Regions from separate parts of the Thauera butanivorans genome, predicted to be linked through region 1. Evidence: predicted binding sites of a transcription regulator. Region 1 holds the regulator's gene; each other region holds the start of a gene.

Region 1 (5,461 bases):
TTCCTTCCGCCTGCTGCGCTCGAACAGCCTGATCTGGCAGTACGTGGTCAATGGCTGGCTGTATGGCGAGACGCCACCGCCTTTCGACGTGCTGTACTGGAACATGGATTCCACGCGCATGCCGTATGCGATGCATGCCTGGTATCTGCGCGAGCTCTACCTGCACAACCGGCTGATCCAGCCCAACGCCCTCGAAGTCGCCGGCGAAAAGCTCGACCTGTCGCTGATCCGCCAGCCCATGTACGCAGTCGCGGCCGAGGATGACCACATCGCGCCCTGGCGCCAGACCTTCGCCATCAACAACCACGTGGTCGGCAGCCGGCGCTACGTGCTGTCGAGCTCGGGGCACATCCTCGGCATCCTGAATCCGATCGTTCATCCGCCGAAGCGGCGCTATTGGGTCGCGGATGCACGCCGTTCCGATACCGCCGATAGCTGGCACCAACGTGCCGAGCAGCACCAGGGCAGCTGGTGGGAGGACTGGATGCGCTGGCTCAAGCCGCGCGTCGGCCCGGAGGTCGAGGCGCGGCCGGTCGCGAACGACAGCTTCCCGGCGTTGTGCCCGGCACCGGGAAGCTACGTGCTGGAGTCCTGAGCCGCGTGCTCAGACCTGGTGGCGTGCCAGGCGGGCAGGATCGTGCAGCGTGATGTGCTTGCCGTGCACGCTGATCAGGCCGGACTCGCTGAGATCGTGGAAGATTCGCGACAGGGTTTCGGGCGTCAGGTTCAGGCGCGAGGCGATCACCTGCTTGCTGGTGGGCAGGTCGATCTCGCAGGGCGAGTCGCTGTCGGCGACCTGCAGCAGATAGCCGATCACGCGCTGGATGCTCGAGCGCAGCGAGTAGGTCTCGACGTCCTGGATCAGGCCGTGCAGGCGGATCGACATGCCGGCGAGCAGCTTGTGGGCGAAGGAGGGGTCCTGGTCGATCAGTTCGCTGACCACGGCCTGGCCGACGTGGATCAGCGCCGTTTCCGTCAGCGCCTCGGCGAACACCGGGTAGGGCTTGTTCATGAACATCACCGCTTCGCCGAAACTCTGCATCGGGCCGATGATCTCGACGACCTTTTCCGTGCCCTGCGGCGAGGAGAAGGCGAGCTTGACCTGGCCCGAGACGACGAAGTAAAAGCCATGCGGCTGGTCGCCGCGCTGGAACAGGACTTCGCCGCGGGCGATGTGGCGGTCGCGGGTGTAGCGGGCGATGCGCTCGATGTCGGCTGCGGACAGTTCGCTGAAAAGCGGAATGCGCTTGAGCAGCGCGGGGATGTCTATTGGTGGGGTGCTGGCCATGTGCGGGCGCTCCTGATGGGAAGCCGTCTCGTTTGTCGGCCTCCATTCTAATTGAGGGCAGGGGCTGCGGCGGCCGTGCTGCCCCTGGAAAAAAGGAAGAACATGTATTTCGCCATCAAGCATCTTCACGTCACCTGCGTGGCGCTCAGCATCCTGGGCTTCCTGCTGCGAGGCTACTGGATGATCAGCGGTAGCCCCTTGCTGAAGAGCCTGCCGGCGCGGGTGCTGCCCCACGTCGTCGATAGCGTCCTGCTGATCACGGCGATCGTGCTGGCGGTGATGATCCAGCAGTATCCGTTCCAGGCTGATTGGGTGACGGCCAAGGTCATCGGGCTGGTCGCCTACGTCGCGCTCGGCACCGTCGCCCTCAAGCGCGGCAAGACGCGCTCGCAGCGGCTGTTCGCGTTTGCCGCCGCGCTCGCGGTGTATGCGTGGATCGTGTCGGTGGCGCTGAGCAAGAACGCTGCGGGCTATCTGGCTGCCGTCGTCTGACGGGACGGTCGAGGCAGCGAGACGGGAAGGGGGCAAAGGCAGGCCGGAAGCAGGCGCTCTCAGCGCCCGCAGCCGGCCGTCTGATGCTGGACCAGCTTGCGCAGCCTGGTCGTGTCGAGCAGGCGGATGTGCTTCTGCTGCACGGCGATCAGGCCTTCTTCCTGGAAGCGGGAAAAGGCGCGCGACACGGTCTCGAGCTTGAGGCCGAGATAGGAGCCGATTTCCTCGCGCGTCATGCGCAGGTGGAATTCGGCCGCCGAGAAACCGCGTGCGGTGAAGCGCTGCGACATGTTGAGCAGGAAGGCCGCCAGCCGCTCCTCGGCGCGCATCGAGCCGAGCAGCATCATCACGCCGTGGTCGCGCACGATCTCGCGGCTCATGACCTTGTGGAACTGATGCTGCAGGCCTTCGACCTCGTGCGACAGCTGCTCGAGCTTGGCGTAGGGGATCACGCACACTTCGCTGTCTTCCAGCGCCACCGCGTTGCAGCTGTGGCTTTCGGTGCTGATGCCGTCCAGGCCGAGGATTTCGCCCGTCATCTGGAAGCCGGTCACCTGGTCGCGGCCGTCCTCGAGCAGCACGTCGGTCTTGAACGAGCCGGCGCGAATGGCGTAGATTGCCTCGAAAGGATCGCCCGCACGGTACAGGCTCTGCTGGCGCTTGACCTTGCGGCGCCCGCCGACCAGTTCGTCGAGCTGGTGCAATTCGCTGTCGGACATGCCGAAGGGCAGACACAGCTCCACGAGATTGCATTGCGAACAGGCGGTCTTCAACCCGTTCATGGTCACTGGCACGCTTGCCCTCATCTGCACGATAATTCCGTTCCCTTCAGACACTGTCCCGGGCGCCCTCACCAGTCCATCGACCCCGGGCTGTTCCTGCCCGTTGATCCACGTCAACCAAAATATTGTGGTGTTCTGCCATTGTTCGGCACACACTCAAGCTTCAGATCATGACCGACCAGAACGAACTCATCTTCGATCCGCAGCTCATCCGCCGATTCGACATCAACGGTCCGCGGTACACGTCCTATCCCACTGCGGATCGCTTCGTCGAGGCATTCAACGCTGATGCCCTCAAGGATTGGCTTGCCAAGCGAGCCATCGGCGGCGTCAGCAAACCTCTCTCATTATACTTCCACATCCCGTTCTGTAACACGATCTGCTACTACTGCGCCTGCAACAAGATCATCACCAAGGATCACGGGCGCTCGGCCAAGTACCTGAAATACCTGGCCAAGGAGATCGAGATGCAGGCCGCCTGTCTGGAGGGCGGCCACCAGGTGACGCAACTGCACCTGGGCGGCGGCACGCCCACCTTCCTGTCGCACGACGAAATGCGGCAGCTGATGGCTTCGGTGCGCGAGCATTTCACGCTGGTGCCGAATGGCGAATATTCCATCGAGGTCGACCCGCGCAAGGTGGATTTCGACACCGTCGCGCTGCTGGCCGAACTCGGCTTCAACCGCATGAGCGTCGGCGTGCAGGACTTCGCCGAAGACGTCCAGCGGGCAGTCAACCGCATCCAGAGCTTCGAGGAAACCAAGCTCGTCATCGATGCCGCGCGCGCCAACGGCTTCAAGTCGGTGAGCATGGACCTGATCTACGGCCTGCCCAGGCAGAACGTCATCAGCTTCAACCGCACGCTCGAACAGGTGCTGGAGATCTCGCCCGACCGCGTCTCGCTCTACAGCTATGCGCACCTGCCGGGCCTGTTCAAGCCGCAGCGCCGCATCTCGCAGGACGACATGCCCACCGCCGACACCAAGCTGCAGTTGCTGCAGCTCGGCATCCGCCGCCTGACCGAAGCGGGCTACGTCTATATCGGCATGGACCACTTCGCCAAGCCCGACGACGAACTGACCGTCGCCCAGCGCCAGGGCCGGCTGCACCGCAACTTCCAGGGCTACTCGACCCAGGCCGAATGCGACCTGCTGGCCTTCGGCGTGTCGGCGATCGGCAAGATCGGCCCGGTGTATGCGCAGAACGTCAAGACGCTCGACGACTACTACGATGCCCTCGACCGCGACGAACTGCCGGTGCTGCGCGGCATCGAGCTGAACGCGGACGACCTGCTGCGGCGCTCGATCATCCAGGCGCTGATGTGCCACTTCGAGCTGTCGATGCAGTCGATCGAGATCGCCCACCTGATCGATTTCCGCGAGTATTTCGCCAGCGAGCTCGCCGATCTGCAGGAGATGCAGAAGGCCGGCCTGGTCAGGATCGACGGCGACTGGATCAGCGTCGAGCCAGCCGGCCGCCTGCTGGTGCGCGGCATCGCCATGGTGTTCGACCGCTACCTGCGTGCAGACCGCGAACGCGCGCGCTACTCGCGCGTGATCTGAGCGACGGGCAGGGGGGGCTCTGCCTGACGGGCGAGCCCGCCTGCGGCACCGCGCCGCAGCAGCGTGCGTGCCGGGGGCGTAGAATAGGCAGCTTTTCTCCCTGGCCCTCTTACCGGTCCTGTTTCGACCATGCCCGAAACCGGCTACTTCGCCGTCTTCCTGATCGGCCTGCTCGGCGGCACGCACTGCGTGTCGATGTGCGGCGGCATCGTCGGCGCGCTCACCGCCCAGGTGCAGCTGCCCGGCCGCAGGCCGCAATGGCCGCTGCACCTGGCCTACAGCGTAGGCCGCATCACCACCTACACCGCGCTGGGCGGCGTGGTGGGCGCGCTGGGTTCGGTCGGCATGCTGTACGACGGCATGCTGCCGGTGCAGATGGGCCTGTACGTGCTCGCCAACCTGATGCTGATCGCGCTCGGCCTCTATCTCACCGGCTTCACCCGCCTGCTGGTGCCGGTCGAGCGTGCCGGCCACGTGCTGTGGCGCCGCATCCAGCCCGCGACACGGCATTTCCTGCCGGCGCGCTCGGTCAAGCAGGCGCTGCCGCTGGGCCTGCTGTGGGGTTTCATCCCCTGTGGCCTGACCTATTCCATCCTGGCGACTGCGCTCGTCACCGGCTCCGGCGTGCGCGGTGCGGGGCTGATGCTCGCCTTCGGCCTCGGAACGCTGCCCAACCTGCTGCTGGCCGGCATGCTGTTCAAGCGTTTCCGTGATTTCACCCGCAATTCCAAGGTGCGTTTCGCCTCCGGCCTACTGGTGCTGGGCTTCGGCGTGTTCGGCCTGATCCACGCGCCCACGCTGGGCGGCGCGCTGTGGGAGGGCGTGGTCTGCCTGACCTGATGCCCCGGCTTTCGTGTTGCCGGAGCGGCTTCGAAGGCGATGATGCAGTGCAAGACAAGCGGATTTCCCCCTATAATCCGCGCACAATTTTCCACGGGAGGGAATCATGGGTTTCGATCTGGTCAGCGCCGGCAAGGACGTGCCGAACGACATCAACGTCATCATCGAGATCTCCGCGCAGGGCGATCCGATCAAGTTCGAAGTAGACAAGGACAGCGGCGCCGTCTTCGTCGACCGCTTCATGGGCACGTCGATGCGTTATCCGCTGAACTACGGCTACGTGCCGCACACCATTGCCGGCGACGGCGATCCGGTGGACGTGCTGGTCGTGACCCCCTTCCCGCTGGCTCCCGGTGTCGTCATCCGCTGCCGTCCGGTCGGCGTGCTGAAGATGGAAGACGAAAGCGGCGTCGATGCCAAGGTCGTGGCCGTGCCGGTGTCCAAGCTGACCCCGCTGTACGACAAGGTCCAGACCACCGACGACCTGCCCGAGCTGC
Region 2 (5,461 bases), 770 kb from region 1:
ATCGTGCGCTGGCGCTGGAAGCCGCTGCGGCTCCAGGGCCACAGGTGGTCCCATATCTCGGCGCCGATGTGCGCCAGGACGCCGCCGGGGTAGGGCGGCTCCACCGGCTCGGTCATGCTGCGGGGGTCGATCATGATGCGCTCCTCGTCGATGCGACGGCGCTCAGGCCTTGGGCGGCTGGCGCCGGCTGGATCGGGATGTAGTAGCCGTCCTTGCCGATCGGCGTCAGCGGCAGGCCGGCCTTGGTGCGGCGCTTGCGCTCCTGCGCCAGCGGCGGGCAGGTGTTCTCGTCGGTGTAGAGGACCATGCAGTCGAGGCAGTGCATGCATTCGCGATGGTCGATGCGGCCGTGCTCGTCGATCGCCAGCGAACCGCAGCCCACTGCGCAGGCCTTGCAGGTGCTGCATTCCTGCTTGCGCTTGAGGCCGAACCAGCGGAAGGTCGAAGGCATCGCCAGCGAGGCGCCGAGCGGGCACAGGTACTTGCAGAACGGCCGCTCCATGAAGATCGACAGGCCGAGCAGCACCGCCACGAACAAGGTGTAGGGCCAGGCGCGGTTGAACATGCCGACGAGGAAGGTGGTCTTGAACGGCTCAACCTCGGCCAGCATCTCGGCCAAGCCCATCGAGAACACCGATACTGCCAGCAGGACGAAGAACACCACGTACTTGACCCACTTCAGGCGGTTGTGCCACTTCATCGGCAGCTCGAACTGGAAGCGCTTGAGGCCGATCGCTTCGGCCACCTTGTGGATCAGCTCCGACAGCGAGCCAAAGGGGCACATCCAGCCGCAGAACAGTCCCCGGCCCCACACGAAAGTGGTGAGGATGATGAAGATCCAGAACAGGAAGATGAAGGGATCGGTCAGGAACAGCTCCCATTTCCACTGAAACAGCAGCGAATGGAACCAGGTCAGCACCTGGGTGATCGAGGGCTGTGCGAGCAGACCGAAACCGACGAAGACGATGCTGATCACCCAGAAGGTGTATTTGAAGGCGTTGACCGGCCACTTGTTCTTGCGCGTCGAGCGCCGCGTCAGCGCGTCGCGGTTGCCGTAGACCACGGCTACGGCAAGCAACAGTGCGGCGAACAGGCCGATCTCCACGGCGCGGGTCTTCCACACCCGCATCCAGGGCGCATCCGGTTTCTTCACCACCGGGCGACCACCTTCGAGATAGCTTGCGGGCAGCCAGTATTCCTGGTCGAAGTTCACGAAGGTGCGTGCTCCCGTCGCCCGGTCGACGCGGTTGCCGAGGAAGATGAACTTCCACGGGAAGGCGCCGGAGAAGGCCGGCGAACGGATGATGAAGATGCCGGATTCGTTGAAGGCCGGTGCGCCGGGCGCGGCGAGGCCGTACAGGTTCAGGTAGTCGAGGTCGCGGAAGGTGAAGGCGTCCTGGCCCTGGCGGACCTGGATGCGGTCGTAGATGCCGCCGCGCACGAAGCCCGAGCCCTTGAAGGATTCGTTGCCGCGGGTGCGGATCACGAACAGCGCATGCTCGCCTTCGGCCAGCCGGCTCATCAGCGAGCGCCAGCCGGTCTCGCCCATGATCGCGCGGCCGACTTCGGGGTGGTTCAGATAGCCGTACCACAGCTCGATGAAGGGTTCGCTGCTGCGCTCGAGGCCGACCTGCTCGGGCATCACCGCCAGGCGTTGGACCACGCCTTCCTTGACCATGGTGTTCCAGTCGAGCGCACGGCCGTGGTCGACGAAGCTCGCCTGCGGACGCACGGTCGCTTCGAGGATGCCGACCTGGCGGCCGACTGCCGCACCCGACATCATCATCACCTGGTTCTGGGCGATGACCGTCACGGTGGCGCCGGAGATCGCATCCAGGCCGATGATGTCCTCGTCGGGGCGGGAGCGGCCGATCTCGATGTTGTCGCCGACGAACTTGCCCAGGTACTGGTCGTTGAACTTGATCAGCGCGGACTCGGGAATGCCGAGCAGCAGGATGGGTTCGGAGTGCTTGAGGATCTTGATGCCGGCGAAGTGGCCGTCGGGGGTCAGGCCGATCAGCGTGATCACCGGCTTGCCGGAGTAGGCCGGCGTGTCGGTGACGTCGGTCGACAGCACGACGTAGCCGACCAGCTTGCGCGTACCGTTCTCCTCGGCATAACCCTCGACGTAGAAAGGCTGGCCCTTGCGCTCGGAAAAGCTCGTCGCGCCGGGCAGCACCTCGCTACAGGGAACGTAGTCGCACAGCGCGGGGGCGGTGTTCACTTCGGGCGCCAGCTTGGCCTCGTAGGCGGTCTGGGCCTGGACGGGGGCCGTGGTACAGGCGATGGCGGCGGTAAGGAGCAGGGCGGACAGGGAGTCGCGCAGTGCGGACAGCAGCTTCATGGCGCTCTCCATAAGTGAATTGCGATGAAGTCTAGGAAAGCGGAGTGGCGCTGTATTTGTCGCGGATCAATTTGCCCGGAGGGCGTGCCGCGTGCCCGGAAAGGCCACAGGGGGCTGGCGCCCCCTGTGTTCCGTGTTGCCGGAGTGCGATCGTCAGGCTTCGACGATCATGCGGCTGCGCATTTCCAGGTGCAGCGCATGGCAGAAGTGCGTGCAGTAGCACCAGAACACGCCCGGTTTGTCGGCGGTGAAGGTGACCGACTTGGTTTCCTGCGGATTGACGATGAAGTTGACGTTGTAGTTCGGGATCGCGAAGCCGTGGGTCAGATCCTCGATCTTGTCCAGGTTGGTCAGGATGATGGTGACTTCGTCGCCGACCTTGACCCTGAACTCGCGCGGCTCGAAGGCCGGCGCCAGCGAGGTGATCTTGACCGTGACCTTGTTGCCGTCGCGGAACACGCCGGCTTCCTTCGGATCCTTGACCGCGTTCGGGAAGTCGCCGAGGTCATAGACCTGCTTCGGTTGCAGCAGCTCGCGCTTGAAGATGATGAAGTCGTGCGGCTCGGGGCGGACCGGGTGGTCGGCCATCAGCACCATCTTCTCGCCCGAGATATCGACCAGTTGCTCGGTTTCGGCGTGCAGCGGGCCGACCGGCAGGAAGCGGTCCTTGGAGAACTTGCAACCCACGCACAGCCACTTGCCGTCGGCGAACATGGTCTCGGACTGCGAGGCGTTGATGTGGCCGGGCTGGTAATGCACGTCCAGGCGATCGACGACGTATTGCACGTTGGTGTCGCCAGCGTGGAACTTGATTGCCGCATCGACGTTCCACTTCACGATCTGGCTGTCGAGGAACAGCGTGGTGTAGGCGTTGCCGCGGCCGTCGAAGGCGGTGTGCAGCGGGCCGAGGCCGAGTTCGACTTCGGCGACGATGGCCTTGTCGACGTCGTCGAGCTTGCCGTCGAACCAGTCCAGCACCTTGGCGAGTTCGATCACGGTGCCGGTCGGCGACAGCTTGCCGGCGCAGATGAAGTACTTGCCGTCCGGGCTGGCGTTGACCCCGTGCGGGTTCTTCGGCACGGACACATAGGCGACCAGCGCGGTCGTGGGGTCGGCGTTGGCTGCCTTGGTGCCATCGACCACCGGCACCTTGGAGGCGCCGTAGGTGGTGAACTTGCCGTCCTTGACCGCCTGCTCGATGCGGCCGATGTTGAAGAAGATGCAGGCGTCGCGTTCGGCCGACATCATGCCTTCATAGTGGTAGCCGCCTTCGGTGTTGTACTGGTTCGAGGCGGCGAGCTTGCCGTCGTACGAGGTTGCGACGAGGTCGCAGTTGCCGTCGATCAGAACCTGCCAGCGGACCTCCATGGTCTCGGCATCGACGCAGCTGAAGAGCGCGCGGTATTGTTCCGGCGAGTCGATGTCACGGCCGTCATTCGGCAGCGGAGTATGGAACTCGGCGCCGCAGAACACGCGGGTGGTGTAGTTGATGGCGGGGTCGACCGGGTCGCGCTTGTCCGGGAAGATGCCGTGGAAGCCCTGCACGTTGGGCAGTTGGGTGATCTTGTCGCACACCAGGTAGTCGAGCCGGATGCGGGCGATGCGGCTGTTGATCTTGTCGTTGATCCAGGCATAGCGGCCGTCGTAGTTGCCGTCCTTGTAGGAGGCATGGGTGTGGTGGGTGTCGCCGACGGTGTAGCGCAGGCTGCCGTCGGGCTTGGTGCCCATGACGGCTTTCGATTCGTTGGTGATGCCCCAGCCCACCAGCGCGTCGGGCACGAAGCATGGCACGCGGTGCAGTTCGCGCCCGGACGGCAGGCCGAGCACACGGAAGTCGCCGGTGTGGCCGCCGCTCCACAGACCGTAGTAGGTGTCGAGCTCGCCCGGGGCCAGGTGGACCGAACTGTGTGCGGCGGCCGGGGCCGCAGCAGGCGCGGGTGCGGCCGCCGGGGCGGACGCAGCGGCAGGGGCGGATTCGTTGTTGCATGCCGAAAGCCCGACCGACAGGCCGGCACCGGCCAGGCCGGCGAAGGCGGCGGTGTTGAGGAACTTGCGGCGGCTCGGGTCGGGCATCGTACCGGCCTGGTCCATCTTCACTACTTCATTCATGATCGTGTCGCTCCCGTTCTGGCTTGATCGGTGTTCGTCCGGACACCCGAGCCCCGCCTGTGCGCGGAATGGATGCCTCTGACAAGATGCCCTGTGGCGTTTTGTCGCAGGGAGACTCTAGATCGGGCCAGAACTGCGATCCTTGATCTGTGTTAAGGATGTTCGTCATGCCCTGACCGTATCTGGACTCTCCTGCAACTGGATTTCGATCGAATGAACCGGCCGTACCGCCCGCCCGACACCCCGCTGCCCGCTGCCACGGAGCTGCAGCCCGCCGGCGCTGCAACTGCCGAGCCCGAGATCGCCGCGCTGCGCACCGGCGGTCGCCGCCTGCTGCACCTGCGCTGGCTGTCGTTCTCCGCGATGGTGGCGATGGCGGTGCTGGTGTTTCCGCTGCTGGCGCCGCTCCATCCCGTGCAGCCGCTGCTGGGCGTGGCGCTGATCCTCGCGCTGGCGAACCTGCTCCTGCTTGCCGGTCCGGTGCGCTGGCTCGACGGGCATGGCGGCGCCTGCGTGCAGTTGCTGTTCGACCTGCTCGGCTGGGGCGCTTTCCTGTATTTCGGCGGCGGTGTCACCAACCCCGCCATTTCGTTGCTGCTGCCGGTGGTGGCGGTGGGGGCGTCGGTCCTGCCGGCGCGCCAGGCCTGGCTGCTGGCGGCGGTGGCGGTCGGCGTCTACGCGGTGCTGTGGGAGTTCCATTGGCCGGTGCATCTGGCCGATGCCGCCACCGCGATGCGCTGGCATCTCGCCGGCATGTGGATCAGCTTCGCGCTGGCTGCGGCAACCGTGGTGTGGTTCATCGTCAGGCTCAATGCCGAACTGGCGAAAGGCGAGGCCGCGCTGGCCGAGGCGCGCGCCGCGCGGGCGCGCGACGCCTACGTCGTCGGCCTGGGCAATCTGGCCGCAGGTGCCGCGCACCGGCTGGGGACGCCGCTCGGCACGCTGCGCATCCTGACCGATGAGCTGCTGCGGCGACAGGATCTGGATGCCGGCGTGCGCGAAGACCTC
Region 3 (5,461 bases), 1.1 Mb from region 1:
GCGTATCGGCGCGCAGCTTGCGCATCTTCGCCCGCACCGGACGTTCGGCCGTGGGCACGTAGAGATGCGGTGTCGCTGCCGCCACCACGCAGGCCGGGGCGCTTCTCGCGCGGGGCTTCATCCGTGGCTTGGCATCAGCAGGCGCGGCAGGCCGGAGTCTGGCTTGGTTTGGCATGATCGCGACAGTATATGTCCTGCTGTCGCATATCTGCCGCCGGCAGGCTGCCTATCATCCGCTGCATGAGCTCCATCGCACACGCCCCCTCGCTGCGGCAGGACGCCCGCACCATCGGCTTGATCGGCCTGGCGCACGGCTCCTCGCACTTCTTCCACATGCTGCTGCCACCGTTGTTTCCGTTCCTGATCGCGGAGTTCGGCTTCAGCTATTCCGAACTGGGGCTGCTGGTATCGGTGTTCTTCGTGATCTCGGGCGTCGGGCAGGCGCTGTCGGGGTTTCTGGTGGATCGCGTCGGTGCCCGGCCGGTGCTGTTCTGCGCGCTGTCCTGCTTCGTGCTGGCGGGACTGGTGGCGGCTTCGTCCGGCAGCTATGCCGGCCTGCTGCTGGCTTCGGTACTGGCGGGGCTGGGCAATGCCCCCTTCCACCCGGTGGATTTCACCATTCTCAACAAGCGCGTGTCGCCGCAGCGGCTGGGACACGGTTTCTCGGTGCACGGCATCTCGGGCAACCTGGGCTGGGCTGCGGCGCCGGTGTTCATGGCCGGCATCGCCGCAGCCACGGGCTCGTGGCGCATCGCCTGCCTGTCCGGCGCCGGGCTGGCGCTGGCGGTGCTGGCGATCATGGTCTGGAACCGCGATGCGCTCGACGACCGCCAGGGCGCGTGGGGTGGCCAGGCAGCGAAACACGCCGCTGCCGCCGCCGAGGAGCATCCGCTCGCCTTCCTCAAGCTGCCGTCCGTGTGGCTGTGCTTTTCCTTCTTCTTCTGGAGCACCTGCTCGCTGTCGGCCATCCAGAGCTTCGCCGGCCCCACGCTGCAGCAGCTCTACGGCCTGCCGCTGTCGCTGACGGCGATGGTGGTCACCGGCTACATGCTGTGCGGCGCCGCGGGCATGGTGGTCGGCGGCTTCCTCGTCGCGCGCGTGGAGCGGCTCGAGAAAACCATCGGCGTGTGCCTGCTCGCGACGGCCGTGCTGCTGGCGCTGGCAGGCTCCGGCCTGCCGTCGGGCATCGCGGCGCTGGCGCTGACGGCCCTGGCTGGCCTGGGGATCGGCCTGGCCGGCCCTTCGCGCGACATGCTGATCAAGCGTGCGGCACCGCCCGGTGCGACCGGGCGCGTATACGGCACGGTGTATTCGGGACTGGACCTGGGCTTCTGCATCGCGGCACCGATATTCGGCGCGATGCTCGATGCCGGCATGACTTCGGGCATCTTCTACGGTTCGGCCCTGGCACTGGTGCTCGGCGTCTGCTCGGCCGGGCTGGCCGGCCTGGGCGTTGCCGCGCGCGCCGCCCGGCAGCAGCGGCATGCAACGGTCTGACCGGGGGCAGCTCGCCGCCTCGAAAGACTCCGCCGCTTTCAGTTCCCGCTTTTTCCCGCGCGCCAGCCCAGCAGCGGCAGATAACTGAAGGCCTGCAGCAACAGCAGCACGGCGAGGGCGAACTTCAGCGCTTCGGGCATCGCCCAGCCCCAGCTGCGCAGCAGATCGAGCACCAGGCCGATGCCCCACTGCACCAGGAAAGCGCCGAGGAAGACCATCAGATTGATCGAGGTGCTGACCCGGCCGAACATCTCGCGCGGGAAATTGTTCGCCGCCGCCAGGTAGGACTGCGAATTCACCGCCGACAGCACGCCGAACAGGAACCACACCACGACGACCGGGCCGACCCTGAACAGGATCGCCGCCAATACCAGCAGCAGGCAGGCATAGCCGACCTGCAGCAGGCGCAGCGGCTGCACGCCGAGGCGGACCAGACGCACGCCGAACATGCCGATGGACAGCTGCCCGGTCAGCATGCCGAGGTTCAGCACCAGCAGGATGCGGGCCGCCGCGGCCAGCTCCAGCCCTTCGACGTGCATCAGCCAGGGCACGGCCCACAGGCTCTGCAGTGCCATGAAGCCACCGACGAAAAACAGTGAGGAGCCGGCAAAGCGCAGGAAGGCCGGCGCGGCGAAAATGCCTGCCACGCCCTGCACGATGCCTGCCAGACGCACGTTGCCGCCGGCCGCGGTTTCGCGCGGCAGGCTGAAGAACAGGCTCGCCGAAGCCGCCAGCGCGACGGCCGCGATGCCCCAGAACACGCCCCGCCAGCCGAGCAGCGGAATCATCGCTTCGAGTGGTGCACTGGCGGTCAGCGCCCCCATCGCTCCACAAGCCATCACGTAGCCCGTCATCGAGCTCTGCCGTTCGGGCGGATACCACAGCGCAAAACCCTTCAGCGCGCCCATCAGGCAGGCCGACACGCCCAGCCCGATCAGCGCCCGCCCCAGCCCGAGGCTGCCGATCGAGTCGCCCTGCGCGAACAGCGCCGCGCCCAGCGCGGCCAGCAGCAGCAAGGCGCTCTCGACGCGGCGCGGGCCATAGCGGTCGAGCGCGATCCCGACCGGAATCTGCGCCAGCCCGAAGGCGAAGAAGTACATGCTGGTCAACAGCCCGAGCTGCGCCGCCGACAGCTCGAGCTCGCCGGTCAGCGCCGGCGAGATCACCGCATTGACCGTGCGCAGCAGGTAGGACAGATAGTAGCCGAGCGCAAAGGGCAGGAAGATCCGGCTCCAGGCGCCCGGCGCAGCCGCATTCGACATGCCGCCTCCGGCGGAACGAAAAGCGCGATTGTGCCTGCGCGGCATACGATTCCTCAAACGAATCGAATGCGAACCGCCCGGCTCCGGCCGGCAGCGCCTTACCCGACTTGACTCGTATCAATGCCAGCCGCCGGTCACGGCGGAGAATGGCCTCAGTCCCATCGGAGCAGACCATGAGCACGATAGCCGAACTGATGACCCACGATCACCGCGCCTGCGATCACGATTTCGCCCGCGCAGAAACGCTCGCCGCCGAGAACGACTGGCAAGGCGCAAGCGAAGCCCTGGAAGCATTCGCCCACGGCCTGAACGCCCATTTCGACGCCGAGGAGCAGCAGCTCTTCCCCGCCTTCGAAGCCGCCACCGGCATGACCCAGGGGCCGACCCAGGTCATGCGCGGCGAGCACGTCGACATGCGCGCCGCACTCGAACGCCTGCGCGCAGCGCTGCAGGCGCGCGATGCGGACGATTTCGCCGGCGAGGCGGAAACCCTGCTGATCATGATGCAGCAGCACAACATGAAGGAGGAGAACATCCTCTATCCGATGTGCGACGCCCGCCTCGCCCATGCCCGGGACGAGCTCTGTAGCCATCTTTCCCAAGCGCTTGCCGTGGAGCACACATCATGACCATCGTCGACGCCCGCGGCCTCGAGCCTCCCGAACCCTTCGAACGCGCCATGGAAGCGCTGGCCGAGTTGCAGCCCGGCCAGCAATTCACGCTGTTGCTCGATCGCATGCCGCATCCGCTGCTGCGCATGCTCGACCGCGACGGCTATCGCAACGAGGTGAACATCCGCGACGACGGCGCCGTGGAGATCCTGATCGGCCGTCCATGACGGCCCCCTCACGCAACACTGCAAGCAGACCATGAGCAGCGCCAATCCCGGGCTCGCCTACGAAGACACACCGCCGTTGTCGGCACCGCTGCGCTTCTTCCTGACGGCGCCACTGTTCGGCATGTGTGCCGGACTCGTGCTGCTGTTCGGCGACGGCGTGCTCGGCTCGCGATGGACGCCGGGTGCGCTCGCTGCCGTCCACCTGCTGGCAGCCGGCTTCATGCTGCAGGTGATGATCGGCGCACTGCAACAGATCCTGCCCGTGGTTGCCGGCGTCCGCTTCCCCGCAGTGCTGGGCGTCGCGAGCAGCAGCCACGCACTGCTCACGTTCGGCGCCGCCGGGCTCGCCGGCGGCCTCGCCTTCGGCCTCCCGGACGCCATCATCGGCGGTGCGATGCTGCTGCTCGGCGGCATCGGCATCTTCCTGATCGCCGCGCTGGCAGGCCTGATCCGCTCGCCATCGGTCAAGATCCCCAGCCACGCCCCGCGAGATCTGCGCCTGGCCATGGCCGGCCTGGCAGTGACCGCGGTGCTCGGGCTGGCGCTCGCACTCGCCATCGGCCGCGGCGCGACCTTGCCGATACCGTTGGCCCAGGCGGTGGATCTGCATGCCGCCTGGGGCTGGCTGGGCTGGGGCGGCATCCTGCTGGCCGCGACAAGCTGGGTCGTGGTACCGATGTTCCAGATCACGCCGAGCTACCCGGCCCGCTTCACCCGCTGGTGGGCACCCGCAGTGCTGGCGGGCCTGGCCTCGTGGTCGCTGGCCCGCAGCTTCGATGCCGAGGGCACCGGCATCGTGCTCGGCATCGCGTTGATGCTCGCCTCCGGCGTCTTCTCGGTGCAGACTCTGAGGTTGCAGTCGCGCACCCGCCGCAGCACGCCGGATGCGCCCTTCCATGCCTTCCGCGCGGCGATGCTCGCGATGCTCGCCGGCATCGCCGCGCTGGGCGGCAATCTCGTCGTCGATTCCGATCACTGGTCGGTACTCGCCGGCGTGCTGATCCTGCACGGCGGCTTCGCCGGCGCCATCAGCGCGATGCTGTACAAGATCGTCCCTTTCCTTGCCTGGCTGCACCTCACCCAGGCCGGCATCCGCGCACCGAACATGAAGAAGCTGCTGCCCGACACCCCTGTCAAGCAGCAGCTGAAGCTCCATCTCGCGGTACTCGCCGCCCTCGTGCTGGGCGTGTTCGCAGACACTGTCGCACGTATTGCCGGGCTGCTGATGCTTATCGAATTCGGGTGGCTGCTGCTCAACATGCTACGCGTTGTGCGTAACTGGCAGCGCGCGCGGGAAACGTGAAAAATTCCGCAAAAGATATTTGACGGCATCGCGGGACCTCTGTATAGTTCGCGGCTCTCGGGGTGTAGCGCAGTCCGGTAGCGCGCTTGCTTTGGGAGCAAGATGTCGGGGGTTCGAATCCCTCCACCCCGACCAGCTCACACCCCGATTGCCCGCGGGACTCTGCCCGTAGCTCAATTGGATAGAGCACCAGCCTTCTAAGCTGGGGGTTGCAGGTTCGATCCCTGCCGGGCAGGCCAGGACAGGTTTTAGTGGCGGCATTAGCTCAGTTGGTAGAGCACTGGATTGTGGCTCCAGGTGTCACCGGTTCGATCCCGGTATGTCGCCCCATCAAATCAAGTACTTACAGCGGTCAAAGAAACCAGTACCGAACCGCAGTAAGCGCATAGTAAGCACGAAGGCCCGGCGAAAACCGGGCCTTCGTGCTTTTGGCCATCAGCTCGGTAAGGCACGAAAAACCCGCCACGCGGGCGGGTCTGGCAGTCGGGGCGGGTAGCTCAGTGGGCGATGGGCTTCAGCTTCGGTCGCCGGCCCGCTTCCGCCAAGGGTTCATCCCTTTTG

The links. The regulator FNR, encoded in region 1, switches genes on or off when oxygen is low (the NO sensors DNR and NnrR bind a similar motif). The targets are predictions, from matches to a motif close to TTGANCTAGNTCAA.
Region 2: the regulator FNR is predicted to act here: its motif matches at 2,401-2,414, upstream of ACNQFN_RS20065 (NosR/NirI family protein).
Region 3: the regulator FNR is predicted to act here: its motif matches at 2,867-2,880, upstream of ACNQFN_RS11015 (hemerythrin domain-containing protein).

The regions. Positions count from the first base shown of each region.
Region 1 covers NZ_CP183038.1:3,367,613-3,373,073, reverse strand. Annotated here, with positions in the region: gene ACNQFN_RS16340 (PHA/PHB synthase family protein) at 1-595, shown strand, start outside; gene ACNQFN_RS16335 (Crp/Fnr family transcriptional regulator) at 605-1,288, opposite strand; gene ACNQFN_RS16330 (SirB2 family protein) at 1,391-1,780, shown strand; gene fnr (fumarate/nitrate reduction transcriptional regulator Fnr) at 1,840-2,586, opposite strand; gene hemN (oxygen-independent coproporphyrinogen III oxidase) at 2,733-4,124, shown strand; gene ACNQFN_RS16315 (sulfite exporter TauE/SafE family protein) at 4,254-4,964, shown strand; gene ppa (inorganic diphosphatase) at 5,071-5,461, shown strand, end outside.
Region 2 covers NZ_CP183038.1:4,137,723-4,143,183, reverse strand. Annotated here, with positions in the region: gene ACNQFN_RS20070 (transcription regulator) at 1-134, opposite strand, end outside; gene ACNQFN_RS20065 (NosR/NirI family protein) at 131-2,344, opposite strand; gene nosZ (TAT-dependent nitrous-oxide reductase) at 2,498-4,453, opposite strand; gene ACNQFN_RS20055 (sensor histidine kinase) at 4,667-5,461, shown strand, end outside.
Region 3 covers NZ_CP183038.1:2,269,453-2,274,913, reverse strand. Annotated here, with positions in the region: gene ACNQFN_RS11030 (AraC family transcriptional regulator) at 1-121, opposite strand, end outside; gene ACNQFN_RS11025 (MFS transporter) at 241-1,497, shown strand; gene ACNQFN_RS11020 (MFS transporter) at 1,536-2,759, opposite strand; gene ACNQFN_RS11015 (hemerythrin domain-containing protein) at 2,933-3,388, shown strand; gene ACNQFN_RS11010 (DUF2249 domain-containing protein) at 3,385-3,597, shown strand; gene ACNQFN_RS11005 (hypothetical protein) at 3,629-4,900, shown strand; tRNA gene ACNQFN_RS11000 (tRNA-Pro) at 4,959-5,035, shown strand; tRNA gene ACNQFN_RS10995 (tRNA-Arg) at 5,063-5,139, shown strand; tRNA gene ACNQFN_RS10990 (tRNA-His) at 5,155-5,230, shown strand.